DNA from 3 places in the Arthrobacter sp. ok909 genome. Region 3 is predicted to be linked to each of the others. Evidence: riboswitches for the same ligand, from Rfam matches in the RefSeq annotation. Region 3 holds a riboswitch; each other region holds the start of a gene.
The links. A riboswitch is a leader RNA that binds a small molecule or an ion and turns the genes downstream of it on or off. The one in region 3 is predicted to bind cyclic di-AMP.
Positions count from the first base shown of each region.

Region 1 (9,514 bases), on a different contig from region 3:
CTCTATGGATTTCCTGGGCGGCCTTCGCCGTTTCTTGCGCTCTGGACGCTTTCCTGACCAGAAAGTGGATCAGAGAGGACGCACTCGAAGCGTATCGGGGCGGCCCGCCCGGCTGATTTTGCTCAGGGCTGTGTGCGCCGGACAGTGTAATGACAGTGGCTGCAACGGCCACCATCGAAACAAAACGGGGAAGCTTCGGACCAACGTCCGACAAATGAAACTGGAAGGCCATCGGTACTGTCCGTCGTCCAACTTGTCGTCAGCCTCTGCGCCTTGGTGGCAACAAGCGCCGTGGCCATCCTGTGGAATCCGATCGACGCAGACTTCATCAATCGCGCCGACAATGCGGGGTGGGACGAAACCATGCTCCTGCCTCACCAAACGGAGCTCTCGCTCGTCGTCAACGCGTCAGTTCTTGCAACGTTTGTCCTCGTCGTGACCGCGTTCCATGGCGTGCTGGCCACACGCCGACGGGCCGGGGTGAGAACTCCTCTCCAGTTCGGCGCGTTCACGCCTCACAGCAAGGCCCCAGGGAATCAACAGGCCCAGCGTCAGGGCCAGGGGAATGGCGATGCCCGCCGTATAGACGGTGAATAGCGCCACCGAGGGCCAGAAAGACAGCCCCCAGTTAGCCACCACCAGCCATGCGAGCACATCGAAGAAGGCCACCCACAAGACTGACCGGATGATCCCTATCCTCTTGGACGGCAGGGCTGGGGATCCCTTTTGGCTGCTCACGCCTCGATGCTACGCGCGGAGGCAATGCGCTGCCTGCAGGCCCTCAATATCGTTTGCTGAGTGCCAACGTGACGACCATCAGTTGGCGGCTGACCGGTGAACCGCGGAGTCATCCGGCTCGTTTTTCGCAACGCGAGGGACTGCCGCTTCGATTCCAGCTCCCCGGCCAGCCGCGCCATAAGACCGAGCTCGCCAGGCATCTTCCGAAGTCGCCGCGCAGGTCCTTGACCGGCGCAGTTATCGCCGGACAACCTTGGCGTATGACAGTTCGAAGCATCGCCGCCGCGGCAGCCACCTTAGCGGTGTTGTGCGGATGCGCCCCGCCGGCAGCGCCAACAAACGACCCCTCGGCATCTCCAACAACCACCGCCGCCTCGAGCAACCCCTTCTCGCTCTTCACGCACTGCGGCATCTACGAGATCCAGGTGCAGCACACGTTCTTTGTTGCCGACCAGCCACTTGACGACGGTCACGGCAATCCCCCTGCAGGCTGGGCAAACCCCTACCAGCCGGGCACCATCACCGTGGCAGGCTTCACGGCCGTCTTCCATGACGACACGGGTCACGCGGTGACCTTCCACGAACGCCCCGGCGCCACGAGCTTCCTGAGAACCTGCTCCTGAGGGTAGCAACGCGGCCGCGCCTGCGTACGCTAGGGGAAACGCAAGGAGCGCCCGATGCGGAAGATCATTATGGCCATGCAGGTGTCCCTCGACGGGTTCTTTGAGGGCCCGGACCGGGACCTGAGCTGGCACATGGTCGACGACGAACTGCACTGCCACTTCAACGAGCAGCTGGCTGCCATGGGCGCCTTCCTGGACGGCCGCGTCACCTACGAGCTGATGGCGGAGTTCTGGCCGACAGCGGATGCGGACCCCGGTGCCAGCGCGCCAGTGGCCGAGTTCGCCCACATCTGGCGGGAGATGCCCAAGATCGTGTATTCCCGGACGCTGACGACGGCCGGCTGGAACACCACTGTGGTGCCGGAGGTCGTGGCCGAAGAAGTCCTGGCGCTGAAGTCGCAGCCGGGCGGCGACCTGGCCCTTGGCGGAGCGAATCTCGCGGACACTTTCCGGCGGCTCGGACTGATCGACGAATACTGGCTGTACGTCCATCCGGTTCTCGTGGGACGGGGTCATCCGCTGTTCAAGCCTGAGGACAAAACAGTCCAGCTCCGGCTATTGGAGACCCGGACCTTCGGCAACGGGGTAACCCTGCTGCGCTACGCGGCGTAATCAGCCCTGCGGAACGTCCGGACGGCACTTCTTAAGCGTTTCTTAATTGCCTCGCGGAAGAGTGGAAACCGGCGCCAACCTGGCGCCCTTGTCCCGAGCCGGAGGATCCCATGACTGGACCCGTCCCTGTTGAACGCGATACAGCACTAGGTCGCCCAGACGCTGTGCGACGAGACACAGCTCGTACCGCCGCGCGGCCGCAGCTGCTGGCCCTCCCCCAGGTCCGCCACTGGTTACTGCTGGGACTCCTGCTCTCCGCCGCCGTCCTGGCTCTCGGCCTGGCGGCTCAGCTGACGCCGGGCTTCAGCGCCACCGAACTCGGGGTCGATCAGGACCTCAGCCAGCATCACGCCGCGGCCCTGACCGCCGTCGCGATGATACTGAACGTCGTGTTTGGCCCGGTCGCCGGCGTCGCACTGATCGCCGCCGTCGCCCTGTGCATCTGGCTGTTCCGCGGCGGACTGGTCAAGGCGATAGCGTTCGGCCTGGTGGCAGTCTCCGGCTGGGTGGCCAGCGAATTCTTCAAGATCCTCGTGGCCCGCCAGCGGCCGAACCCCGCGCTGCTGTTCGATCCTTTGGCACCGGAAACCGGCTCCAACAGCTTCCCGAGCGGCCACGTGTCCTTTGCCGTCGCTCTCGGTTTCGCGCTGTATTTCCTGGCCCGCGGGACCCGCTGGGCCAAGGTAACGGCCTTCGCGGCCGCGGCGATGGCGCTCATCGTGGCGTGGTCCAGGCTGTACATCGGCGTCCACTACCCCTCCGACGTCACGGCATCATTCCTGGCTGCGAGCGCAGCCGTGGTGATGCTCACCGGCCTCTGGAACGTTGCCGCGCCGAGGATCGCGGACCGGCTACCTGCCCGTGCCATCGCCCGCCCGCTGGCCTCTGAGCCGGCATCTGAGAGGAAGTAACCCCCTGCACACCGTGGACATCTCAGCCCTCCTTCCGGCCGCGCAGGCCGCCGGGTCACCGTCGCTGCTGGATCCGGCGAGCCTGCTCGCCGGTCTGGGCCCGGGAGCCTTGGGCGTCATCGCGCTCATGGTCTTCATCGAGTCCGGCGTGCTCTTTCCCTTCCTGCCAGGAGACTCGCTGCTCTTCACCGCCGGGCTCCTGCACCAGCAGCTGCACCTGACGCTGCCGGTGCTGATCGGCGTCGTCACCGCGGCCGCCGTCGTCGGGGACCAGGTGGGGTACATGCTGGGCCGGACCTTCGGCCGGCGATGGTTCAAGGACGATGCCCGGATCCTGAAGACGGCCCACCTGACCACCACCGAAGACTTCTTCCGGCGGCACGGCGGCGCCGCCGTCGTGCTCGCGCGCTTCGTCCCCATGGTCAGGACCTTTGCGCCGCTCAGTGCCGGGATCGCACGCTATGAGTACAAGTCCTTCGTCCTCTGGAACATCACCGGCGCGGCGGCGTGGGCAATCTCCGTGACGATGCTGGGCACCTGGCTGGGGCACTTTGACATCGTCGCCAAAAACATCGACGTCATTGCCGTGGGCATGGTCCTGCTCTCCGTCGTGCCGGGTATCGTGCAGTTCCTCAGGCGCCGCCGCACCAGCCGGCGCGCGGGGCCAGCTGCCGGCGACACGGAAGCGGAAACCGGGGAGGGACTGCCGGCCCGGGAATTGGTCACGGAAGAATAGCTGACATGACAACCGCTGACCGGCCGTCTCTGCTGCTCGTTGAGGATGACGCCGCCCTCGGACCGCTCATCGCCGAGCTGCTGGACCCGGATTACCACGTCCGGCTGGTCACCAACGGTCGTGACGGCCTGCACGCGGGGCTGACCGAGGCCTGGGACGTCATGGTGATCGACCGCGGTCTGCCCGTGATGGACGGCATCGCCCTCATCGGGGCCTTGCGGTCCAAAGGCATCGGCACGCCCATCCTGATCCTGACCGCGCTGGGCGACGCAGAGGAGAAAGTCAGGGGTCTGGACGCCGGCGCCAACGACTACGTGACCAAACCGTTCGACGCCGGCGAACTGGCGGCACGACTGCGCGCACTGACGCGCACCTATGCCGCCGTGCCGGCACCGCTGAGCATCGGGGACTGGGAACTTGACCCGGCGCAGCGCTCGATCCGCTCGGTCTACGGGCACACGGTGTCGCTGACCGCAAAGGAAGGACAGCTGCTGGCAGCCCTGGCCGCGGAACCCGACCGGGTCTTCACCCGGGACGAACTCCTGTCAGCGCACTTCCATGCCTCCGACCAGCCCGGGGTGATCGATACCTACGTCCACCACTTGCGCCGGAAGATCTCCAAGGCCGTCATCCGCACCGTACACGGCGTCGGCTACCAGATCGGCGATGCCCATGAGTAACGGCGGGGGCGCCGGCGAAACCCCGGACCACTCCACACTGCGCAAGGCCTCCCTCAAGGTCGCCTTGCGGATCAGCGCCGCCTGCGCGGTCATGGTCCTTGGACTCCTCGCCGCCACGGCCCTGTACCTCGTCAACCAGCTGGCCCATCCTGAAGTTCCGCGTTCGGCATCGGCCGGGACGGCCTACGCCTACCTGGATTCCCGGGACGTGCTCGAAGCCATGCTCATCGCCGGGGTCGCGGGAATCGTGCTGGCGGGCATCGTCGGATGGCTCAGCGCGCGCAGCGCCATCCGCCCCCTCGGCGACGCCCTGGCCCGGCAACGGCGCTTCGTCCAGGACGCCAGCCATGAACTGCGCACCCCCTTGACCATTCTGGACACCCGGATCCAGCTTGCCCAGCGCAACACCGAGCCCGGCTCCAAACAGGCCCAGGACCTGGCCCGGATCCGGGAGGACGCGGCAACGCTGACCGGGATCGTCAACGAACTGCTCCTGGCGGCCACCACCGACGCCCCTGACCGCTCGGCAGCGCCTGCCGACCTCGCCGGCACCGCCTCCGGCGTCGCCGAGGGCCTGCGGCTGGTCGCGGAGCAACGGGACGTGCGCCTGGACTTCTCCGCCGATGCCCGGCCGCTGGCCCGGATCGACGCCAACGCCTTGCGCCGCGCCGTCCTGGCCCTGGCGGACAACGCCCTCTCCCACACCCCGCCGGGCGGCCGTGTGACCATCACGACGGCGATCGAGCAAAACCGCGCGGTCATCACGGTGGCTGACACGGGGACCGGGATCACCGGCGTGGACCAGGCCCGGATCTTTGACCGCTTCGTGCGGACCGCCAGCACCGGAGGAACGCAGGGACAACGGAGCTTTGGCATCGGCTTGGCCCTGGTCCGGGAAATCGCAGTGGCTGCCGGAGGTGCCGTCGAGGTTGCCTCCACCGGCAGCGCCGGCACCGTCATGAAGATGACGCTTCCGCTCGCCGCCGTCGGGAATCCCTAGGAATCCGTGAGAATCCGGGCAAGGGAAAGACCGGCGATCGCTTGCCCCCAAGGGAAAATCGATCGCCGGTCTTTCCGGACTGGATGGCCCCGGGAGGGCTGTCTGGCCCCTACGGGGTTTAGGCGCGGACGAAGGTCACGCCGCCGGTCGCGGTGAGCCAGGACAGCGGGTGCACGATCGTCTGGTTGGCGCCGTTCATGCCGCCGCTGATCACCTGGCCGTTGCCGGCGTAGATGCCGACGTGGCCGGACTGGACCACCATGTCACCGGGCTGCGGGGCCGCCACAACGGTTCCGAGGCCAAGGAAGGCCCGGGGCCCGATGTCGCCGACGGGCTTACCGGCCGCGCCAAGGGCCTTTTCCACCATCGCGGTGCAGTCCTGGGTGATGCCCAGCTGGCTGTACGCGGCAGAAAGCATGATGGCGTTGCGGCCGCCTGCAGCCGGTGCCGCGGCCGGGGCGGGCGCCGCCGGAGCTGCCTGCACCTGCACGGACGGCGCAGCGGCCACCTTGGGTGCTGCCGCCGGCGCTGCTGCGGGAGCAGCGGCAACGGGCTTGGGCTGTTCGATGACCGGCGCTGCGACAGAGCTCACTGCGGGGCGGTCGAAGCTGATCTTGACGCTTGAATCGGCGCTGACGGGCGCGCTGAGAAGTCCCTTGACGTCTGCGGCGGAGGCCGGAGCAGAGTCCCGCTGCAGGGGTGCCGGGGCTGCGTTGGCGGCCATTCCGCTGGTAAGAACCAGGCCGGATGCGGCGGCGAGGACGGCGGCATGGCGCGCAAAAGTATTGATTGAAGACATGGATGTAGCCTCTCCCAGTGCCTGCGAGGTGAGCTGTCGGATTCGGATGGGAGTCACCCGGCCGCACTCCCGGGCCCGTCGTTGCGGGCACTGTGCGGCTTCACCCCAAGGCCTGCGTATCAGCAGGCCAAAAGTGGTTTCCCCGTCTCTGCCGGTCGTTGGTGCGAGTTACCCCCGGGCCGCGGCAGAGTTAGGCAATCGGCTGGGGAGCGCCCGTATCGGAGACAACAGGCACTTATCCACCGTAGCGCGAACCGCAGGCGAATGTCACATTCAGGTAACGGGCCACGGTGCGGTCCGGCAGTTGCCCATAGGGCGGCGCAGCTTTTCGACCATAAGATGATGCCATCAGCACCACCTTGGAAGCGGAGGCCCGAAATGAACAGCCACTGTGTCGCCATCTGCCAGTTGAGCAACCAGCCCCAGGAGGATTTCGACGTCAATACCGAACTGCTGATCCTGGACGGCCCGGACGTCCATGTGTCCACATGGGATGCGGAGCCACGGGACGGCGGCTTCGACGAACACGTCCTGAACGACCGGGTGGACGCCCTCGGGTTCATGGTTGTCAGCGACTGGGCCTTCCTGGACGGCAAGGCCTACGCGGTGGTGGAACGGCGGTCAGGAACGTAGGGGCGCTGCACCCTCCACGGGACTAGTCTCATTCCATGACAAAGGATTCGGACAAGGGCCATGACGGGAACCCGGTGCTCTGGCACGGGGAGCCCGAGGAACACGACTATCCGGCTGCCGGTCGTTATCTCTCGCTGCTCACCGACGATGCCAGGGCCGCCGCCATCGTGGAGTCGTTGCGCCTGGCGCCGGTAACCCATCACGTGGCCAAGGATATCCTGCGGGCCTCAGGCCTGCCGCTCCTGACCCGGGACAACCCCCATGTGGCCTCCGACCTGGCCAAGATTGCCGACGGCCGTCCGCTCTCCCCCGTCCTCCTGGTCCGCGGGGACCTCGACGCCGGAGTCGCGGCCCAGATTGCCGACGGCTATCACCGGGTCTGCGCTTCCTACCTCACGGACGAGAACACCGACATTCCGGTGAAGCTTGTTGCCCCGATTGGCCCGGGGCCGTCCCGCAGTCTCGAGCCATGACTTTCCTGACCCTGGCGCTGATCGCCGTCGTCGCCTTGGCTGGTCCCTTGCTCGCGCTGCCGGTGCACTGGCGGCTGCCGGTGGTACTGGGCGAACTGCTGGCCGGGATCGCGATCGGACGGACGGGCCTGGGCCTGGTGAACCCGGCAGATCCTACGTTCAGCTTCCTGGCTAACATCGGGTTTGCGCTGATGATGTTCGTGGCCGGAACTCATGTTCCCGTGCGGGATCCTCAAATTCGCTCCGCCCTCGGCAAAGGCACGCGCCGGGCCGTAGCGGCCGCAGCGGCCGCAGTGGTCGTCGGGACCGGCATCGGCCTGCTCTTCGGGACTGGACATGCTCCCCTCTACGTCGTGCTGCTGGCGTCCTCCTCGGCCGCGCTGGTCCTCCCGATCGTCGATTCTCTGCGCCTCGGCGGACCCGACGTCGTTTCCATGACCGCACAGGTGGCGATCGCGGACATAGCCTGCATTGTGGCGCTGCCGCTCCTGGTGGATCCGCCGCACGCAGGCCGGGCGGCCCTGACCGTACTCACCGTGGCGGGCTGCGCTGTGGGGCTTTTCTTCGTACTCCGATGGCTGGAGAGCACGGGAATCCGCGGCCACGTGCACCAACTCTCGGAAAACCGCAAGTTTGCCCTGGAGCTGAGGATCCAGTTGGCGGTGCTGTTTGCCCTGGCCGGTGTCGCGACTTTCGGCAATGTGTCCGTGATGATGGCGGGCTTTTCCTTCGGCCTGGTGGTGGCGGCCGTCGGCGAACCGAGACGGCTGGCCCGGCAACTTTTTGCCCTCAGCGACGGCTTCCTGGGTCCGCTGTTCTTCGTCTGGCTGGGCGCATCCCTCACGCTCAAGGACCTGGCCGGGCATCCGGACATGATTGCGCTCGGTCTCGCGCTGGGAGCCGGAACGTTGCTGGCGCATGCCGGTTTGGCGCTCCTGGGGCTCCCCCTGCCGCTCGGCGTGTTGTCGGCGGCCCAGCTCGGCGTGCCGGTGGCAGCTGCGAGTATCGGCACGCAGCTTGACGTACTGTTCCCCGGCGAGGCAGCAGCCCTGCTGATGGGTGCGTTGATCACAATCGCCGCAAGCGCCGTGGCCGGGTCTCGGGCAGCCAAGAGGTTCACGCTGCCCGCGAAGGCCGGCGGCGGGTCAAGCGAAGCCGGCAGCACCGCCGGCCAAGGTGATCCAGGCGATCCAAGCGCTCCGAAACACTGAACGAGACTGGGTAAGGAAACATCACCCTCCGACGGGCGTGAACTGTAGCTCGGGTCTCCTCTTGGCCATTTCCGCCAGGACCCGCGTTACGGCGGCCCGGACGGCCGCGGCGTCTTCGTCTGTGTCGCGGTCGGATCTGGCGCCGTCGGCGTCCGTGTCGGCGTCGAACGTGAAACCCGGCACGTCCTCGCCGAGCACCGCGCGCGCGTGGCGGACAAACCTGTCCCAATCCCCGGCGCCGGCGCGCAGCGCCATCAGCGGCGAAAGCAGCGCGGCCCGGCGCAGCCAGGGATCGGGCTCGCGCACCCACCGGTCCAGCACGCTGACAGCCCGCACCCTGCCCAGGACGTCCAGACCGTCCACGAGCGGCCCGACGACGTCGACGGCGAGCGGATCCACGAGGTCCGGCAGCCGAGCCTCCCGGATGAAGCCCTCCAACCGGGTGAGATCCGAGTTAGTCAACAGCTTCACGTTGTCCTGCAGCAGCACCACCGCTGCCAGGCGGCGCTCGAAGACCGGCACGGCCCACAGTTCGGAACTCAGTGCCGTGATCTCATCATGCGCGAGTCCGGAATACCGGCGGCCGGCATCCCGGACGGTCCCGCGCACGGCCCCCACGGAGGCGCCGTAGAAACCGAGGCCACCGCCCCCAGGATTCCTTCCCAGCCCGTACCGCAGCGCCTCCGCACGGCTCCAGGAGCCTTCCCGCTGCAGCGCGAGGTCAATGAATTCGCCAGCATCACTCACGGGTCCATTCTTTCCCCTCGGGGCGCGGGCGGGAAAACGCGGAATCGCGCTCCGGCGGCTGCGCCTACCTAGACTGATTGGGACAGGTTTCCGATCGAAAGCGGTTCTCGCAGCCATGCACACCACCACCAGGCACCCCAAGCTGGCCCTTGCCGTCGCACTTTCCGCCGTGACGTTGGGGGTGGCGTCGTGTGCTGCTTCCGGGCCGTCCCCCGAGGTGCCCGCGACGTCAGCGGCGCCGACGACCTCCCCGGCCTCCGCCGCCGATTTTGGCCTCGACATCGCAGGGGCTCCCGGCCGGATCGCCCAGGCCGGTCTCTCGGTGCTCACAGCCGAGGGGAACGTGGACCA
Region 1 covers NZ_FNJS01000010.1:44,394-53,907, reverse strand. The annotation lists gene BLR03_RS10190 (hypothetical protein) at 409-738, opposite strand; gene BLR03_RS10180 (hypothetical protein) at 999-1,361, shown strand; gene BLR03_RS10175 (dihydrofolate reductase family protein) at 1,416-1,973, shown strand; gene BLR03_RS10170 (phosphatase PAP2 family protein) at 2,138-2,884, shown strand; gene BLR03_RS10165 (VTT domain-containing protein) at 2,889-3,620, shown strand; gene BLR03_RS10160 (response regulator transcription factor) at 3,626-4,300, shown strand; gene BLR03_RS10155 (sensor histidine kinase) at 4,293-5,300, shown strand; gene BLR03_RS10150 (NlpC/P60 family protein) at 5,419-6,099, opposite strand; cyclic di-AMP (ydaO/yuaA leader) riboswitch at 6,104-6,304, opposite strand; gene BLR03_RS10145 (hypothetical protein) at 6,478-6,732, shown strand; gene BLR03_RS10140 (hypothetical protein) at 6,768-7,205, shown strand; gene BLR03_RS10135 (cation:proton antiporter) at 7,202-8,416, shown strand; gene BLR03_RS10130 (DNA alkylation repair protein) at 8,438-9,163, opposite strand; gene BLR03_RS10125 (hypothetical protein) at 9,279-9,514, shown strand, end outside.
Region 1: another riboswitch for cyclic di-AMP. It lies ahead of BLR03_RS10150 (NlpC/P60 family protein); the one in region 3 lies ahead of BLR03_RS07765 (M23 family metallopeptidase).

Region 2 (9,514 bases), on a different contig from region 3:
CGCCCTGCTGGGCGTGGACCCGGCCGACGCCGTGGTGTTCGAGGACGCCCCGGCGGGCATCGCCGCGGGAGTCGCCGCCGGCATCCGGACCGTGGCGGTGGGCCCGAACGCCGGCGAGCTGCCCGACGGCGTGCTTCACATCCCCGACTACTCCCAGGTTGCCGTGACCACGCACTTCACGGTCGCTGGCGTGCGCACCCTGTCCTTCAACTTCTAGGACGAGCCGCCGTCCGGACGCCACGGCCTACCGCGCCAGCTGGTACACGCTGGTCCCGCCCACGGTCTGGGCGGTGAAATTGTCTTGCACCCACGCGGCAATCCGGGCGGCGTCATTGGATCCGCTTTCGCCCTGCATCATGCGTCCGGCGATGAAGTAGTGGATCTTGCCGTCGGCCACGTACTGCTGGAACTGTGCCAGCATCGGCGCCGGGTCCGTGCCGTTGAACCCGCCGACGGCCATCACAGGGAGCTGTGTGGCCAGCTGGTAGCCGGCGGCGTTGTTGGATCCGACGACGGCGGCAGCCCACGTGAACTTGCCGGCGTTCGTCTGCAGCGCGGTCACCAGGGCCGCCGACGGCGTGCTGGCCCCCAGAAGGCCGCCCATGCCGCCCGCCCCGCCGACCCCCGGGCCGCGGACGGTACCCGTGAACGTGCCGTTGCCATTCCCCGCGGCTGGACCGCCGAAGCCGCCGAAGGCCGCCGGTATCCCGGCCCCGCCCCGGCCGGACACGGCCGGTCCGGCGCTGACGATCGAGCCGCTGTGGGCGGTGGCCGCGGTGGACAGCGAGTACGCCAGCGGTCCGGCGAGGGCAGCGGCCACCGCGAGTGCCGCCGTCGTCCGCGCCATGGCCCTGGACGCCTTCATGCCGGACGCTTTGACCCCGGTCCCCTGAAATCCAAGCCGCTGACATCCCGGGGCGGCGGCGGCCAGCACCAGGCACGCCGCGGCGAGCGCGCCCAGGAGCACCACCCAGCGCAACCACGGCACGAACGTCGCCGTGCGGCCCAGCAGCTCCGAGGCCATGGCCCCGGCCGCCGCGATCGCCGCGGCGAGCACCGCCGCCGCCACGGGCTGGTCCCGCCGCTGCCAGAGCAGGACGCTGCCCAGCCCGGCGAGCCCGGCGATCCCGGGAGCCAGCGCCACCATGTAATACGGGTGAATGATCCCGGCCATGAAGCTGAACGTCAGGCCGGTGACCGCCACCCAGGAACCCCAGATGATCACTGAGGCCCGCACGGCGTCGGTGCGTGGCGCCCGGCGCCCCAGCCACAGCAGTCCCGCCCCGAGCAGCAGCACCGAGGGCAGCAGCCAGGCGATCTGGCCGCCAAACTCGCTGTTCAAGAGCCGGAACAGCCCGGGCGTGCCCCAGCCGTTGCTGCCGCCCACGCTCCCGGTTTCATCGCCGCTCAGCCGGCCCAGGCCGTTGTAGCCGAGGGTCAGTTCCAGGATCGAGTTGTTCTGCGAGCCGCCGATGTAGGGGCGGTCCGCCGCGGGAATGAGCTCGACGGCGGCCAGCCACCACCCGGCCGCGGCGGCCATCGCCACACCCGCACCGAGCAGGTGAACGATGCGCCTGCCCAGCCCGGCCGGCGCCGCGAGCAGGTAGGCGAGAGAGAAGCCGGGCACAACCAGCAGGACCTGCAGCTGCTTGGTGAGGAACCCGAAGCCCAGAAGAACCCCCGCAAACAGGAGCCAGCGCAGGCGCGCATCCTGGATGGAGCGCAACACGGCGTAGGCGGCCGCGGTCATCAGGAGCACCAGCAGGGCGTCGGGGTTGTTGAAGCGGAACATCAGCACCGCCACCGGGGACAGCGCCATGACCGCAGCGGCCAGGAGCCCGGCCCGGTGGGCCAGGCGGGGATCGGCCGTGGCAGGGGCCGCGGCCCGGCGGACGGCCAGGTACACGAGCCAGACCGTGCCCACCCCCATGAGCGCCTGCGGCACGAGGATGCTCCACGGGCTGAGCCCGAAGAGCCGCACCGAGAGCCCCATCACCCACAGCGACGCCGGCGGCTTGTCCACGGTGATGGCGTTGGCGGCGTCAGAGGAGCCAAAGAACCAGGCCGTCCAGTCCTGTGACCCGGCCTGGGCCGCGGCGGAGTAAAAAGCGTTGGCCCAGCCGGAGGCCCCCAGATTCCACAGGTTCAGCACGGCCGTGGCCACCAGCAGGGCAGTCAGTTCCAGCCGCGGCCGCCAGGCTCCGGGGCCGCGGCGTGCAGCGCCAGCCGCCCGGGGTGCCGGCGAGTCCGGGGACTTCGGGGACTCGGGCGACACCGGGGACTTCGGGAGCTGCTGGTGCGGCGGGACCTGTGGGAGGTGCGGGGCTTGCGGCCCCTCCGGTCCCGGCGTGCGGCCCGGCGTTCGGCCCGTCCTGGGGTTCAGGGTGTCAGTCATGGCGCCCTATGCCCCCAGCTTGTAGACGGTGGCGTTGCCCACGGTCTGGGCCTGGAAGTTGGCCTCGACCCAAGCGGCGACCTCGGAGTTGCCGCCGCGGCCCCCGCCCATGCCGCCCATGCCGCCGGAGATGAAGTAGCCGATCTCGCCGCGGTCCACCATCGCCTGGAACTGCGCGAGTGTCGGGTAGGGATCTCCGCCGTTCCAGCCGCCGAGCGCGATCACGCTGGTGCCCGTGGCGAGTTCCAGGCTTGCGGCCTGGGTGGCGCCGGAGACAATCGCGGACCACTTGGCACCGGAGGACTTCAGCAGGGTCGTCAGCTCGGCCGGGGCCGTTGCCTCGCCGGGTCCGCCGAGCGCCCCGGGCGCGCCGCTGGTGTCGGCGTTCACGCGGTCACCGAATGCCCTGCCTGCAATCCCGAAGCCGCCGCCCATCGCGGTCGCGGTGGGCCCGGACGTGGGAATCGAACCGGAGTGCGGCTGGGCCACCGTTGCCAGCGTCCATGCGGTGCTGCCGAGTCCGCCGGCGAGCAGGGACAGAACCACGACGCCGGCCGTGGCGGCCTTGCGGAACCGGGCCGGAAGCCCCGCGAGGCTGTCCACCCGCAGGAGCAGCGCCACGGCCGCCAGGACGCCCAGGACCACGACGATCACCCGGAGCCAGGGAAGCCAGGACGGGTCGCGGCCAAGGAGCACGGCGGACCAGACTGAGGTGGCCAGTACCGTCACGGCCAGGACAATCCGTGCGGGCCAGTAGGCCAGGCCCCGCCACAGTTCCACGGCGCCGATGCCCGCCAGGGCTGCGACCGCGGGGGCCAGCGCCACGGCGTAGTACGGGTGCACGGTGCCGCTCATGAAGCTGAAGATCCCGGCCGTCACCGCCAGCCAGCCGCCCCACAGCAGGAGCGCCGCACGGGTCCTTGACGTCCGGGCCTCGCGCCGGGTGAACCACAGCCCGGCGGCCAGTAGGATCAGGGCCGCCGGCAGGAGCCAGGACACCTCGCCGCCGAAACTGGTCCCGAACATCCGGGCGATCCCGGCCGCGCCACCGAAGCCGACGTTACCGTTGCCGCCCGGGCCTCCGGCGTTGCCGCCCATGTTGCCTCCGCCGGGCATGCCTCCGCCGGACCCGGTGATCCGCCCCAGGCCGTTGTACCCGAACGTGAGTTCCAGGAAGCTGTTGGTCTCCGAACCGGCCATGTACGGCCGGGCCGAGGCCGGGGTCAGCTGGAACAGGACAATGTAGCTTCCGGCCACGACGGCGATCCCCGCGGCTGCGGCCAGCAGGTGCAGGAGCCGGCGGCCCAGGGTGGTGGGCGCCGCCCACAGGTAGGCCAGGGCCAGTCCCGGCACAATCAGGAAGCCCTGCAGCATCTTGGACAGGAACGCCAGGCCGATCACCGCGCCGGCGGCGGCGAGCCATTTCCAGCTGGCCTTCTCGATGGCGCGGGTGGTGAGGTAGGCGGCCAGCACCAGGCACAGGGTAAGCATGGCGTCCGGGTTGTTGAACCGGAACATGAGGGCGGCCACGGGGGTCAGCGCGAGGGCGCCGCCGGCCAGCAGGCCCGCGGCCGGCCCAGCCACCCGCTTGACGGTCAGGTAGAGAAGCGCGACGGCGGCCACTCCCATCAGTGCCTGGGGAATGAGCATGCTCAGTGCCGAGAAACCGAAGATTCGCCCGGCGAGGGCCGGGATCCACAGGGCGGCCGGCGGCTTGTCCACAGTGATGGCGTTCCCGGCGTCGAGGGAGCCGAACAGCAGCGCGGTCCAGTCCTTGGTCCCGGCCTGGATCGCCGCGGCGTAGAAGGAATTGGCGTAGCCGGTGGCTTCCAGGTTCCAGAGGTACAACACGGCGGTGATGGCCAGGAGCAGAGCTGCCGAGGGCCGCACCCAGTGGGGCTGCGGTCCGAACACCAGGAGTTCCCGACGGTTCCGGGATGCGGGCGGGCGGGATGCGGGCGGCTGTGGCGCCGTCCCGCCTGGCTCGAGTGCCGTGGCAGGGGATTCCTGGAGTGCCGGCGTGCCGGCGGGGGAGCCCGCCTGGGCTCCGGCGGTGGGGCTAATGGTTGACGTCATTTACTGGGCCGTTTCTGTGCGGGAAAGGGAAGCATCGTTGGCAGCGGGCGCTGGAGCAATGCCGGCGGTGGTGGCGGGCACGGGAAGAGTGCCGGTGCTGCCGGGAACTGCGGTGACGGGCCGGTGACGGAACACCACCAGACGGAAGAGCAGGAATTTGACGGCTGTGGCGGCGAGGTTGGCGGCGGTGACGGTGACCAGTTCAAGCCAGCGGTCCGGTGCCCCTCCTGATGCGTTGTGAACCAGGGCGAGGGCGCCCGAGGTCAGGGCCAGGCCGATCCCGAAGACCAGCAGGCCCTCGAAGTGGTGGCGTGCCGCCTGGCTGCTGCCCTGGATGCCGAACGTGAAACGCCGGTTAGCCGCGGTATTGGCCACGGCGGTGGTGAGCAAGGCGAGGAAATTTGCCAGTTGCGGGTCCATGATGCCGCGGCAGAGCAGGAAGATCACCAGGTATGCCAGGGTGGAGGCCACCCCGATGCTGCCGAAGCGGACGAGCTGTCCAAAGAGGCTTCCGCCGGGGCTTTGTTCCTGGGCCCGCGAGGAAGCAGGAAGCGGTCCGCGGGCGAGGGCGGCGCGCAGTTCGGGAACCGGGATCCGGCCCGAGACCAGGTCCCGGCTCAGCCGTGCCATGCCGCGCAGGTCCGCGATGGCGGTCTGGACGATGTCCACGCTGGTATCCGGGTCGTCGGTCCAGTCCACCGGGACCTCGTGGACGCGCAGGCCGCACTTTTCGGCCAGGACCAGCAGTTCGGTGTCGAAGAACCAGGCGTTGTCCAAAGTGTGCGGGAGCAGTTGCCGGGCTACGTCCGCGCGGATTGCCTTGAAGCCGCACTGGGCGTCGCTGAAGTGGGCGCCCATGAAGGACTGCAGCAGGAAGTTGTAGCTGCGCGAGATGAATTCCCGCTTCGGCCCGCGGACCACGCGCGAGTTGCGGGCCAGCCGGGTCCCGATCGCGAGGTCGGAGTGCCCCGAAATGAGCGGGGCAAGGAGGGGGCCGAGCGCCGCCAGATCGGTGGAAAGGTCCACGTCCATGTATGCCAGGAGCGGCGACGGTGAGGCAAGCCATACCTTGCGCAGCGCATTTCCTCGGCCTTTTTCGGCCATATGGACCACGTACACCTCGCGGAACTCGCGGGCCACGCGCTCCGCCGTCTTGAGCGTTCCGTCGGTGCTGGCGTTGTCCGCCACCGTGATCCGGAAGGAGTGCGGGAAGGAGCCAAGAAGATAGGCGTGGAGCCGGCGCAGGCACGCTTCGAGGTCCCGCTCCTCGTTGAAGACCGGGATGGTGACGTCCAGCAGCGGCGTGCTGGTGCGTGTGTCAATAGCTGAGCGCCGGCCGCCGGCGGCGGTGAGCGGCCCGCCGAACCGGGCCGGGGCGGGCGCGTCGGCCACGGCAAGCCCGGAAGGTGCGGCGGGTGCTGCCGGACCGGCCGGCGTCGCCGTGGAGTGTGGCAGGGTTCCTGAGGCCTGGTCTGTGAACGTCATGCCTCAACTTTCCCGGCGGCCCATATGAGGGCTTTAGGGTCAAGCTGTGCGGGGGCTGTGGAAGTCCGGCCCGGTGCAGCCGGGGCACGCGCGCAGGAGGCCCCGGATCGCTATGGATCCGGGGCCTCCTGGGCGCTGCTGGCTGGTGATGCCGGCTTAGTACCAGTTGTGGGACAGGTGGAAGTTCAGTGCACCACAGGGGGAGCCGTAGCGCGACTTGACGTAGTTCAGGCCCCAGTTGATTTGGGTCCGGTAGTTGGTCATGTAGTCCGCGCCGGCGCTCGCCATCTTCGAGGCGGGCAGGGACTGGACCACACCGTAGGCGCCGCTGCTGGCGTTCGTGGCAGTCGTCTTCCAGTCCGATTCCTTGGTCCAGAGCTTCTGTAGGCACTGCATCTCGCCGGGCGCCCAGCCATAGCTGCCCAGCTGGGCCGCGGCGTAGGCCTGTGCCCCGGCGGGGTCGTCGATGGCGACCGGCGCCGGTGCCGGCGCGGGAGCCGCTGCGGGAACGGGGGCCGCTGCTGGAGCGGGCGCGGGGGCTGCCGCCGGGGCCGGTGCGGCCGGGGCAGCAGCGGCGGGGGCGGGTGCCGGTGCTTCGGTGGCCTTGACCTCCGAGATCTGAGGTACCGCGCCGCTGGGCGCTGCAGCTGCCGGCGCGGCGACCCGGACCCGCTCAAAGTTCAGCTTGGCCAGGGGATCGGCCATGGTGGCCGTTTGGGAGCTCGCAACAGTCGCCCCGTAGCTGCCCGGCTCGGCGGCCTGGCTGGCGGCGGCGCCGCCAGCCACCAGTACTGCGCAGGCGGCGGTGACCACTGCGGCGCGGCGTCCGGTGATGCCGAGCCCGGTGGCCAGCCGCGACAGGACGGATGCCTGCGGGGCCGGTGCGGCACGGTGGCGCGACTTGCCGGCGCGGGAATGTGAAACGCCGTCAGGGCGCGTTTGTACCTGGAATTCAGTCATGATGGCCTCTCAACGCCTGCGGAGTTAGCTGTCGGGTTCGGATGAGGTCATCCGGCCGCACGGAATATCACGTGTCGGCTTCACCCCAAGGGCGCATGTGTGCAGAATGCCCGGGAACTCTGGGTCCCCCGCCTCTGCCTGGTCCAGCGGAATCCGGGAAGCGGCAGAGTTTGGCGTCCATCCGGATATGCGGCACAAATGGAGGCCGCACTCGAAAAACGGTACAGGACTACTGAACTTAAGTCACATTTGGGTAACGGGAGTCACAGGGGCGGCGTGTCGCATTGCGCGAGATTCCCCCGCGGGTTCCTGTAGCCGACCTGTAGCCCCGGCGCCGGTTACGCCGACGGCGGCACGGCCGGGAGGCGTACAGCGAACTCCGTCCGGCCCGGCCGGGACGTGACCTCGACGGTCCCCCCGTGGGCTTCCACGATCGACTGGACAATGGACAAGCCCAGCCCGCTGGTGCCCTCGGACGTCTGTGCGGGCGCCGTGGCATGTCCACTGCCATTGCTGCCGGCCGCACCCCCGGATCTGCCGGAGACAGAGCCGGAAAGAGGACCGGTGGAAGAGCCGGAAGCGCCGCGGGCAGCGGACCCGGACCGGGCCCCCGCCGTCGCTGCCGCAGGGCTGGCTTCGGAACTGGCCGCAGGATTGGTGCGCGACGCGTCAGCCCGCGCGAAGCGGGCGAAGACCCGGCCGACGAATTCGGGGGCGATGCCGCTGCCGTTGTCCGTCACGGTAACCACGGCGCTGCCGTCCGCCGAACGCATGACGCCGGTTACCACTTTGGTCCCCGGTTCCGTGTGCTTGCGCGCATTGGACAGGAGATTGGCGAGGACCTGGTGAAGCTGGGCCGCATCGCCGCGCACCACCACCGGCTCATCCGGCAGTTCCAGCTGCCAGATCCGGTCCGGGGCCATGACCTTCTCATCGCTCACGGTCTCGACGGCCAGCTGGGTGAGGTCGACGTCGGCGACCTTGAGCGGCTGCCCCTCGTCCAGTCGCGCCAGCAGCAGCAGGTCCTCCACCAGGGTGGTCATCCGCTCGGATTGGCTTTGGACACGGGCCAGGGATTTCTCGCCGTCGGGCGTGAAATGCTCGGTCATCCGCATCAGCTCCGTGTAACCGCGGATCGCCGTGAGCGGAGTGCGGAGTTCGTGCGAGGCATCCGCGACGAACTGCCGCACCTTCATCTCGCTTTCCTGCCGCGCCTCGAGGGCGTTGGAGACGTTGTCCAGCATCTGGTTCAGCGCGTAGCCCACGCTGCCCACTTCTGTGCCGGGGTGGGCGGCCGACGCCGGGACACGCACCCCGAGCGCCACCTCGCCGGCGTCCAGCGGGAGGCGGGAAACCTTGGTGGCCACCTCGGAGAGCTGCTCCAGCGGCTTCATGGTCCGCCGGATCACCGCCGTGCCGGCGAGGCCGATCAGCACCAGCCCGCCTGCGGACACCACCACCATGGTCCACACCAGCGAGGCCAGGGTGTCCTGCTTTTCCGCCAGCGGGAGGCCGGTGACAATCACGTCGCCATACGGTGCACGCACGGCCATGAGCCGGTACGCGCCGGCCGAGAGCGTCCGGTCCACCGGCACACCGTTCGGGGCCAGGGTGAGGAGGACGGCGTTGTCGTCGGGGGAGAGGCTCTTGCGGGTGGCGTCCCCGGCCAGGAATCCGGCGCTGCTGACCTCGCCGTCCGCCAAGCGGGCGTTGAGCGTTCCGATGCCCTGCCCCCGGGCCTCGAGGGGGTCGGGGCGGCCCCCCGAGCTGCCGGGGACGGGCCGGCCGAACTCGCTGGAGCGGTGCGATGCTTCGCCGAGCTGGTCATCGAGCTGCCGGGTCAGGAAGAGGTCCATGGAGGCATAGCTGAACAGCCCCACAGCGCCGCAGATGGCCACGAGCAGCCCCATGGCAACGAGGACCAGCCGGGTGCGCAAATGCCACGTGGACGGGTTGCGCCAGTCGCGCCCGGGGACGCGGGTGACGCCGGAAAGGGTGGGCACGGATCAGTCCGCCGGCTTCAGGACGTAGCCGGCGCCGCGCACCGTGTGGATCATGGGCACGTGGTTGGCGTCCACCTTCTTGCGGAGGTACGAGATGTAGAGTTCCACGATGTTCGCCTGACCGCCGAAGTCATAGTCCCAGACCCGGTCCAGGATCTGGGCCTTGCTGATCACCCGCTTGGGGTTCTCCATGAGGTAGCGCAGCAGTTCGAACTGCGTGGCGGTCAGATGCAGCTCCTCGCCGGCCCGGGTGACTTCGCGGGTATCGACATTGAGCACAAGGTCGCCCACCACGAGTTCGGCGGTGTCCATGGCGGCCACCCCGGAGCGCTGGACCAGCCGGTGCAGGCGCAGCAGGACCTCTTCCATGCTGAACGGCTTCGTGACGTAGTCATCGCCGCCGGCCGCCAGGCCGGTGATGCGGTCCTGGACGGCATCCTTGGCGGTGAGGAACAGTGCCGGAACCTCCGGCGCGAAGGCGCGGATCCGGCTGAGCAGCTCGACGCCGTCGAATCCGGGAAGCATCACGTCCAGCACCAGCACGTCGGGGCGGAACTCTTTGGCAAGCCGGACCGCGCTGGGCCCGTCGGCCGCC
Region 2 covers NZ_FNJS01000033.1:26,005-35,518, forward strand. The annotation lists gene BLR03_RS19765 (HAD-IA family hydrolase) at 1-217, shown strand, start outside; gene BLR03_RS19770 (ArnT family glycosyltransferase) at 245-2,395, opposite strand; gene BLR03_RS19775 (glycosyltransferase family 39 protein) at 2,402-4,471, opposite strand; gene BLR03_RS19780 (bifunctional glycosyltransferase family 2/GtrA family protein) at 4,472-5,956, opposite strand; gene BLR03_RS24130 (aggregation-promoting factor C-terminal-like domain-containing protein) at 6,113-6,916, opposite strand; cyclic di-AMP (ydaO/yuaA leader) riboswitch at 6,918-7,075, opposite strand; gene BLR03_RS19790 (sensor histidine kinase) at 7,255-8,919, opposite strand; gene BLR03_RS19795 (response regulator transcription factor) at 8,923-9,514, opposite strand, start outside.
Region 2: another riboswitch for cyclic di-AMP. It lies ahead of BLR03_RS24130 (aggregation-promoting factor C-terminal-like domain-containing protein); the one in region 3 lies ahead of BLR03_RS07765 (M23 family metallopeptidase).

Region 3 (9,514 bases):
GACGAGCTGGACGTATAAGGCTCTTGATGACTCAGGAACCTGATCAGTTGCCGGCGCCGGATGCCGGATCCAAAGTGCCGGCCGGATCCAAGGGAACCGGCCCGAAGCAGGGGTCCCGCCCTCGCGCCGGCGTGCCGGCCTGGCGCACCGGCAAGCCTGACGCCTTCCTGGCCGCCGCCGTCGACGTTGCCCGCGCCGCCGTGGAAAGCATTGCCCCCGCGGAGCAGATCGGCGAGCACCTCGGTGCCCGCAGCGAAGGAGACCGCCTGGTGACCCATCTGTTCGAATCCAGGCTGCCCGGGTACCTGGGCTGGCAGTGGTACGCCGTTCTGACCCGCAACTCGCGGTCCAAAGTGGTGACGGTCGACGAGCTCGGCCTGCTGCCCTCGGAAGACTCGATCCTGGCGCCGGCCTGGGTCCCGTGGGCTGAACGGGTCCGCCCTGAAGACGCGCAGACGGACGAGGCCGAGGAGGCGCCCGGCGCCCAGGCGCCGTCGCAGGGGCACGACGCGGAGCACGACGTCCAGCACGACGTCCAGCACGACGGCGATGCCCAGGCCGCCAGCGAGCAGGATGACGACGAGCAGGACGACGACGAGCAGGACGCCAACGAAGAAGACGCCGCCGAGTACGACGCCGAGGACGCTCGGGAACCCTCCACCGACGAGGCCGACTAGCGGTTGGAAGCGTCCGGGAGAGTGCATAGCGAGGGCTGGGCCTGATGTCCACGTTCAAATCCCTGCACATCCTGAACTACCGGATCTGGTTCGTCGGCGCCCTCATTTCCAACATCGGCACCTGGATGCAGCGCACCGCCCAGGACTGGCTGGTGTTCGCGCATCTGACGGCGCACGACGCCGGCGCGGTAGGCATTACGATGGCCCTGCAACTGGGCCCGCAGCTTTTCCTGGCCCCCGTGGCCGGACTGGTCGCGGACCGCTTCAACCGTAAACGGCTCCTGGTCCTGACCCAGTCCGCGATGGCGCTGCTGAGCGCCGGGCTGGGCATCCTCGTGATAACGGGCACGGCGCAGCTCTGGCACGTCTACGCCTTCGCCCTGCTGCTCGGCGTGGTCTCCGCGCTGGATGCCCCCGTCCGCCAGACCTTCGTCTCGGAACTGGTCCAGGACGACTACCTCCCCAACGCCGTGGCCCTCAACAGCGCCTCCTTCAACGTCGCCCGGATGATCGGCCCCGCTGTCGCCGGCGTGCTCACGGCCGTCGTCGGACCGGGCTGGGTCTTCCTCATCAACACCCTCACGTTCGCCGCGCTGCTGCTGAGCCTGGCGAAAATCCCGGCGGCATCGCTGCGCCGGCTGCCGCGGGCAGCGGCCGGCAAAGGCAGGATCCGCGAGGGGCTGCGCTATGTGAGATACCGTCCCGACCTTGTCGTGGTGCTCGTGGCCATCTTCATCGTGGGAACCCTGGGGCTGAATTTCGCCCTGTTCATCGCGGCCATGGTGGGCACCGAATTTGGTCTCGACGCGGGGGCCTTCGGCCTCATGAATTCGATCATGGCGATCGGCTCCGTCGCCGGGGCCCTGTTATCCGCTGGCCGAGGCACACCGCGCCTGCGGGTGATCTTCGCGGCAGCCGGGGCGTTCGGCGTGACCTCCGGCATCGCCGCCCTGGCTCCGAACTACTTCTGGTACGGCGTCGCGCTGGTGCCGGTGGGGCTGTTCGCGATCACCATGATGACGAGCGCCAACGGGTACGTCCAGACCACCACGGACCCTGTGATGCGAGGCCGCGTGATGGCCCTGTACATGGCGATCTTCATGGGCGGAACGCCCATCGGGGCGCCGTTCGTCGGCTGGGTGGCAAACATCGCCGGCCCGCGCTGGTCCATGGGCGTCGCGGCCGTTGCCGGCCTGCTCGCGGCCCTGATCGGGCTGCTGTGGATCATCCGGGCGAAGCAGCTGCGGCTCCACTTCAACCGCCGGGCCCGCGGGCTGCGGTACTTCCGCGTGGCAAGCCGCGCCACCGCAATTGGGGCCGGCGGATCCGGGGCCGGTGCAGCCGGCGTGGGCCCGGGCGCCCAGCCGGAGAACCTGCCCGGAAACGACGACGGCGCCGCACCGGCACGTGGCCGGGACGACGCCGTCGGACGCTGAGGCTACTTCTTGAGTTCTGCCACGACGAAGTCGATGCACTCAAGCAGCGCCGAGACATCGTCCGGTTCGATCGCCACGAACGTGGCGATGCGCAGCTGGTTGCGGCCCAGCTTGCGGTACGGCTCGGTGTCGACGACGCCGTTGGCGCGGAGCACCTTGGCGATGGCCGCGGCGTCGATCGATTCGTCGAAGTCGATCGTGGCGATCACGTTGGAGCGGTCCTCGGCCTTGGCGACGAACGGCGTGGCGTAGCCGGACGCCTCGGCCCAGCGGTAGATCCGGCCGGCAGAATCCGCGGTCCGGGCGGAGGCGAAGTCCAAGCCACCGTTGGCGTTGAGCCACTGCACCTGCGCATCCAGGGTGACCAGGGTGGCCAGCGCGGGGGTGTTGTAGGTCTGGTTCAGCCGGGAGTTGTCGATTGCGGTCTGGAGGTCCAGGAAGTCGGGGATCCAGCGGTTGCTGGCCTTGATCCGAGCCGCCCGCTCCAGCGCCGCCGGGGAGAACAGGCCAAGCCACAGGCCGCCGTCGGACGCGAAGTTCTTCTGCGGCGCAAAGTAGTAGACGTCGGACTCGGCCACGTCCACATCCAGTCCGCCTGCGGCCGACGTCGCGTCCACCAGCACCAGTGACCCTTCGTCGGCGCCCGCTACGCGCCGGACGGGGGCGGCCACGCCGGTGGACGTCTCGTTCTGCGGCCACGCGTATACGTCGACGCCGGCCTCGGCGTGGGCGGTGGGGCGGGTGCCGGGCTCGGCCTTGATGATGGAGGATTCGCCGAGGAACGGCGCCTTGTTGGTAGCCGAAGCAAACTTCGAGCCGAATTCTCCGAAGGACAGGTGCTGCGCCTTGGTCTCGACGAGTCCAAAGCTGGCAATGTCCCAGAATGCGGTGGAGCCGCCGACGCCGAGAATCACTTCGTAGCCCTCCGGGGCGCGGAAGAACTCGCTGAGGCCATTGCGGACCGAACCGACGAGGTTCTTTACGGGTGCCTGGCGGTGTGAGGTCCCCAGCAGCTTTGCCGACGCCGCTGCGAGGGCCTCCATCTGTTCCGGTCGGACCTTGGACGGGCCGGCGCCGAACCGTCCGTCCTTGGGCAGGAGGTTGGCGGGGATCGTGATGCTGGTGTCGCTCACAGTGGCTCCAATTTTCGGCTGGTTCGTAGCGTGGCTGGGAGGTGGCCTGGCCGGGACGGCTACAACGGACACCCCTTGTCATTCTGCCTTTTTTATTCTGCCTGACAGCCCCCGGCGATACGGAAAAGCCTCTGTCATAGTCCGGTCATTGAGACGGCCCCGAGGGGCCGGCCGGCGGGCGCCGGGGGAGCATCCGCAGTCCGGGCCAAAAATTATCCGGAGTAATTCAAAATAGGCTAGGCTGTTCTGCGAACGTACGGCGGATCTCGCCAGGGCGCATCCTTACACGCAGCCCGCACGCGGTACGGTGGGAATGACGCAAGGACTGCGCTCGAGGAGCTGAGCTGAATGACGGATCTGATTGATACCACGGAGATGTATCTCCGGACCATTCTGGAACTTGAAGAAGAAAACATCGTCGCCCTCCGCGCCCGCATCGCCGAACGACTCCGCCACTCCGGCCCCACTGTTTCCCAGACCATCGGCCGCATGGAGCGTGACGGCCTTGTGATTGTTTCCGGAGACCGGCACCTTGAACTGACCGAAACCGGACGGAAACGCGCCGTCGGCGTCATGCGCAAGCACCGCCTCGCGGAACGCCTGCTCGCCGACGTGATCGGGCTCGACTGGGCCTACGTCCACGAGGAAGCATGCCGCTGGGAGCACGTCATGAGTGAGCGCGTCGAGCGCAGGATCTTCGAGATGCTCGACCACCCGACCGTTTCGCCCTACGGGAACCCGATTCCGGGGCTCGCGGAACTTGGCGGCGCATCCTCGGGGGCCCACACGGACGGCGTCGTGAACCTTCTGGAGGCCATGGCCGGCTACGGTGCGGATTCGCGGATCACGGTCAACCGGCTCGCGGAGCCCATCCAGGTGGAACCGGAGCTTCTGGCCCAACTCGACGAGGGCGGAATCCGCCCCGGGGCGCTTGTCTCGCTGGAGCGGGTGGGGGAGTACATCTCGGTCCGGGTCCCGGATATCGAGGGCGCCTTGGAGTTGCCGCCAGAGGTCGCCGCGCATGTCTTTGTAACAGTCGTCTGACCAGCCAAAACGTCACCGTCATGGGATGACCCATGAGTTCTGCACAAACGCGATCACGGATTTATCACCGGGCGGCTTAATCGCCTATAGTTAGTGCCCTGTACCGATACCAAAGCGTTACCTGATCCGAAGCCGAGCCCTGCCAGCGGATCAGTCGCAGAACCACCTCCTGGCAGGGGCGGGGGAACCACTATCGGCTGCTTCTTCGGCAGCCTTGGGGTGAAGTCCGTCAGCGGCAAGCAGCTTCCACCGAGGACCCCCAGCGGATGCCTCTGTGGCTGGATGCTTGCAACGGCGGACCGGGTCTTTGATCTCTCTGACTCGAATCCGACAGCTAACTTCGCAGGCTCTCCAGAGAGGAACCGTTCTTGACCACCCAGACCGCCAGGGGCCGTCGCCGCGCAACCGGTCCCGCTCCGGAGCCGCGTCCCGGCGTCGCGTATACGGCCGAACGCCCGCGCGACCCGCACCGGGACGAGCGCCGCAGCCGCCGCAGTCCGTTCCGTCAGGTAACGGATTTTGCCGCCGCCAGCGGCGTGGGGCAGAAGGCCGGCATCGCACTGGCCGCGGCTGGTCTGGTACTCACGGTGACGGTCCCCGTTACCAGCCCGGTCATGGCCTCGAACGCGGACGGATCGGGCACGGTCTCGGCCGCAGCGCAGCCGGATGTCACGGCTGCCGCCGCCGCAAAGCTCGATTTCAGCCGGACGGCCGTCGCCACCAAAGGCGACCCGGACGGGAAGCTCAAGCAACTGCTGAGCGCCCAGTCCGTCGGCAGCATCACCCGCGCGGCTTCAGCCGGCACGCTGGGTCCGCCGCTGGACCAACTGATCACGGCATCGCCGTTCGGCTACCGTGTGAGCCCCATCACGGGCGGTCCGGGGGAGTTTCACCGCGGCCAGGATTTCGCCGCCCAGTGCGGCACGCCGGTCCACGCCGCCGCCAGCGGCACCGTGACCTTCAACGGATGGCACCCCTACGGCGGCGGCAACCGTGTGGTCATTGACCACGGCAACGGTCTGGAGACCACGTACAACCACCTGTCGTCGTCCTCGGTGAAGGTCGGCCAGAAGGTCTCCCGCGGCGATATCGTCGCGCTGAGCGGGACCACCGGCGCCTCCACGGGCTGCCACCTCCACTTTGAAGTGATGGTCAACGGCGACGTCGTTGACCCCCTCGGCTGGCTCTAATAAAGACGATGGACAACTCTCAAATTCCCGGGACACGCCGTGATCTGAATGTGACATTGGGTCCGGAGTCCTGTAGAGTTTGAAGCACGCCAACTTTTCCGAAGTTGGCGCTCTTGAGTGGATTGCCTAGCTCTGCCACCGCTCAAGGTCCGTTCGCATTACATCGTCTGGCAGGGGCGGGGGAACCAATTTTGGCCTTCGAAAGAAGGCCTAGGGGTTAAGTCGCAACGCTTCCCAGGAAGCAGCGCGGCCGGGTGACTCCCATCCGAATCCGACAGCTCACCTCGTAGGCATTGGGAGAGGCTACTTTCGTGTCTTCACGCCACAATGCTGCGCGTATGCGCACTGGCGCGGCTCTTTTGAGCCCGCTGACATCCACATCACGTGCCGCCCTTGCCGGCGCCCGGATGGGATCACGTTCCGCTGGCTCATTCTCCACCGAGTCCGGACAGCATGCAGTTCCCGCTTTTGGCGCGTCTTCGCAGTACACCCTTCGCTAAGTAACCCATTTCGGGGCGATCCGGCGTACCCCCAAGATGCCGGAGCGTCCTCAGCCCGCGCCCAAAAACGCGCGGTCCAAGGATCACGAAAGAGAGAACTTAATGACTACTCGTGCAACCGTTGCACGGCACCGCGCCGAGGTCACCAAGACCAACTCGCTGGCTGTTATTGCCAAGGCAGTCGGCGACAACGCCGGCGGCATGGGCCGTCAGGCCGCGGTCATCGCCGCAGCTTCCGGTCTGGTTCTGACCAGCGGAATCGCAGCCAACGCTGCTGAGACCAATGTTCAGCGCGAATCCACCTCCGCTTCCGCCCTGGAAGTCCAGTCGTCGGCTCCGGCCACGATTTCGGCTGCTTCCACCATTGCGATTTCCTACGAGAAGCCCGCCGTGACCACGTCGCCGGCTCCCGTCGTCGAGGCTCCCAAGCCCGTCGTGCAGGTCCAGACCGCCGCAGCCACCCAGGCCGGCGGCGCCCAGGCCGGCGTCAACGGCGGCGCAGCTGCCCTGGCCCCTGCCGGAATCGGAAGCGGCGCCGGTGCAACTATCGCTGCCGCCGCCTATGCACAGCTCGGCGTGGCGCAGGACTGCACCGCCCTTGCCACCAACGCCCTGGCCGCGGCCGGTATCCACTACCACGGCTGGCCGGCAGGTTACCTGTCCCTCGGCCGCACCGTGAGCGCCGCCGAAGCTCGTCCGGGCGACCTCGCCTACTACCAGAACGGTGGCGTGGGCATGCCCCACATCGCTGTCTACGTCGGCAACGGCATGGCAGTCCACGGCGGCTGGAACGGCGGCACCACCGCTCTCTACAGCGTGAACGTCGGTTCCGGCCCGGTCTTCATCCGCGTCGGCGGCTAGGCGCAAGCCCCCCGCACTTTCAAAGACCCCCGCCTCTTGAGGCGGGGGTCTTTCGTGTTACCGGGGCATGAATTTTCCGCGCTGGGGGCCGCACCGCCGAAAAAACATTCGGTGATCTGGCAGTTGAGTGTTTACTCTTGTCTTGTCGATCCATAGCCCGACCATGCACAGGGCAGCCGGCCCTCGTGCCCCTGGCGGGTGCGGCCGTGAAGAGGTATGCGGATGCGCACTCTCGTTCTGAATGCTGGATATGAACCGCTGGCGGTCATCACCTTCCGCCGGGCGCTCGTCCTTGTCCTGACCGGAAAGGCAAGCGTGGTGGCTGAAGGGGACGACCCCGTTGTCGGCCCGCAGGACATACTGGGCCGCCCGTCCGTGATCCTCCTGAACCGCTACATCCGGCCGCGGTACAACACGATGACGGCGGTCAGCCGCCGCGGCGTGCTCCGCCGCGATGCCCACCACTGCGCGTACTGCGGCAAGGCAGCCCACACGATCGATCACGTCCAGCCCAAGTCCCGTGGCGGCGCCGATTCTTGGGAGAACCTCGTGGCCGCCTGCCTGCGCTGCAACAATGCCAAGGGCGACCACACGCCGGCAGAGATGGGCTGGAAACTCGGATTTGTACCAGGTCCCCCGAAGGGCACCATCTGGCAGATCAAGGAACTCGAGAAGCCTACCCCCGCGTGGGATCCGTTCCTGCTGCCGGAATCGGCCGCCTGACCTACCTCTTGACCTACCGCTTGAACCGCTGCCCCGGCTGCTGCCCTAACCGTGGCCGTGGCCGTGGCCATGGCCGCGACCCCGGGCCCCGCCCGTGGCGCCCGAGCCTCCGGGCAGCTCGCGCCGCGCTAGGCTGATCCGGTGGAGTTCGATGCCATCATTCTCGCCGGCGGAAGGTCGGCCCGCCTGGGCGGTGTGCCCAAGTCGCGGCTGACTTACGACGGCGCCACCCTGCTTGAGCGGTCGCTGCGCGCCGCGGGCGGTGCCCGCCGCGTCGTCGTCGTCGGTCCTGACCCCGGGGACCTGCCCGCCGGGACCCTGAACTGCCGGGAAGACCCGGCGTTCGCGGGGCCCGCCGCCGCGATCGCCGCGGGACTGAACGCGCTGGCCGCCGAGCACGCCGGCCGCTCCGACGCCGGCGCTCCCGCGCCGTTCACCCTTGTCCTGGCCTGTGACATGCCCCGCTCGGCCGCCGCGGTCCGCGCCCTGGCCGGGACGCTGGCGGAGATGCTGGCGGAGGCAGTGACTGAAACGGCGACCGAGAACCTGGCAGAGGCCGGGGACGCGGCGCCAGCCGCGGATCAGCCGGGGCAGGCGGGCGACGGCGTCATGGCCGTGTCGGCCGACGGCCGGAAGCAGCCGCTCGCCGGGCTTTATGGCACGGCTGCGCTACAACGAAGTGCCGCGGACGCCGCGCGTGCGGGCAGCCTGGAAAACGCGTCCGTCTTCGCCCTTCTTGCTAGGCTGGACGTGCGGGAAGTTCGCGTTCCCCCCGGTTCCACGGATGACGTTGACACCTGGGATGACGCTTCCGCGCTAGGGGTATCCGGCAGGATTTCAGACCCCGGTCCGGGTTCCGGGCCGGAACTCCCCAGCTGAACTCGACCATGGAGGCAAACGGTGAAAAGCCAGGATGAAACGCTTGAAGACTGGTGCCGTGCCCTGCTCCAGGCCCTGGAGTTGGAAGGCGTTGAGATTGACGTGAACGAGGTCCTTGCCCTGGCAGGCGTAGCCGCGCACTCGGTGGTGCGACCGGCGGCTCCGCTGACCACGTTCATCGCAGGCTTTGCAGCAGGCCTGGCTTCCGGCTCCGGGAAGGCCTCGGACGCCTCGTCCATGCAGGCCGCCATGGCCGTAGCCCGCCGGCTCGCCACAGACTATGCAGCCGCCGAAGCTTCCGGGGCATGACGCCTGCGGCCCCAGACGGCAGCGGACCCGCCAGCGTCCCCCGCGGGGATAACGTCGCTGACGGCGTCGGGGACAACCTTGAGGACGGCCTGGAGGCCGTCCCCGGCGACCCCCAAGCCGGTGCCCTGGACGCTCCCGCACCGGACTCTGCCGGGCCGGACTCTGCTGGCCAGGACATTGGCGGGCCGGACATTGCCGGTCACGACGCCGCCGAACCGGACAGTGCCGGCCAGGACGGTGCCGGCCAGGACGGTGCCGACGTACAGCACCGGCATCTGGCCCACACATGGCTGGAGGCCCGGCAGCTCGCCTTCGACTGTGCCACTCCCATCCCTGCCGCCCCCGTGCCGCTTCGGCAGGCCCTGGGTCGGACCCTGGCAGCGGACGTGGTTGCCCTGCAGGACATGCCGCACTACGCCTCCTCCGCCATGGACGGCTGGGCCGTCAACGGCAGCGGTCCGTGGATCCTGGCCGAGCCCAACCAGCGGCTGGCGCCGCACCAGGCCAGCCGGATTGCCACCGGCGGCCTCATCCCCGATGGGGCCAAGGCGGTGCTGCGCAGTGAAAGCGGCGTCATCGGCACCGACGAGGACGGACTGCCCGTCCTGAAGCTGGGCGGCAGTGCGAAGCCGGGGGATCCGCGAAATGGTGACCACATCAGGAAAGCCGGCGAAGAAGCGGCCGCCGGAGATGTTCTGATCAAACGTGGCACCGTCCTGAATCCGGCTCACCTGGCCCTCGCCGCGCTGGCCGGGAACGACA
Region 3 covers NZ_FNJS01000007.1:58,907-68,420, forward strand. The annotation lists gene BLR03_RS07740 (cold-shock protein) at 1-18, shown strand, start outside; gene BLR03_RS07745 (DUF3027 domain-containing protein) at 27-677, shown strand; gene BLR03_RS07750 (MFS transporter) at 722-2,113, shown strand; gene serC (phosphoserine transaminase) at 2,116-3,246, opposite strand; gene BLR03_RS07760 (iron-dependent transcriptional repressor DtxR) at 3,595-4,290, shown strand; cyclic di-AMP (ydaO/yuaA leader) riboswitch at 4,441-4,654, shown strand; gene BLR03_RS07765 (M23 family metallopeptidase) at 4,659-5,480, shown strand; cyclic di-AMP (ydaO/yuaA leader) riboswitch at 5,604-5,787, shown strand; gene BLR03_RS07770 (NlpC/P60 family protein) at 6,083-6,841, shown strand; gene BLR03_RS07775 (HNH endonuclease) at 7,064-7,564, shown strand; gene BLR03_RS07780 (molybdenum cofactor guanylyltransferase) at 7,706-8,443, shown strand; gene BLR03_RS24350 (DUF6457 domain-containing protein) at 8,465-8,752, shown strand; gene BLR03_RS07785 (molybdopterin molybdotransferase MoeA) at 8,749-9,514, shown strand, end outside.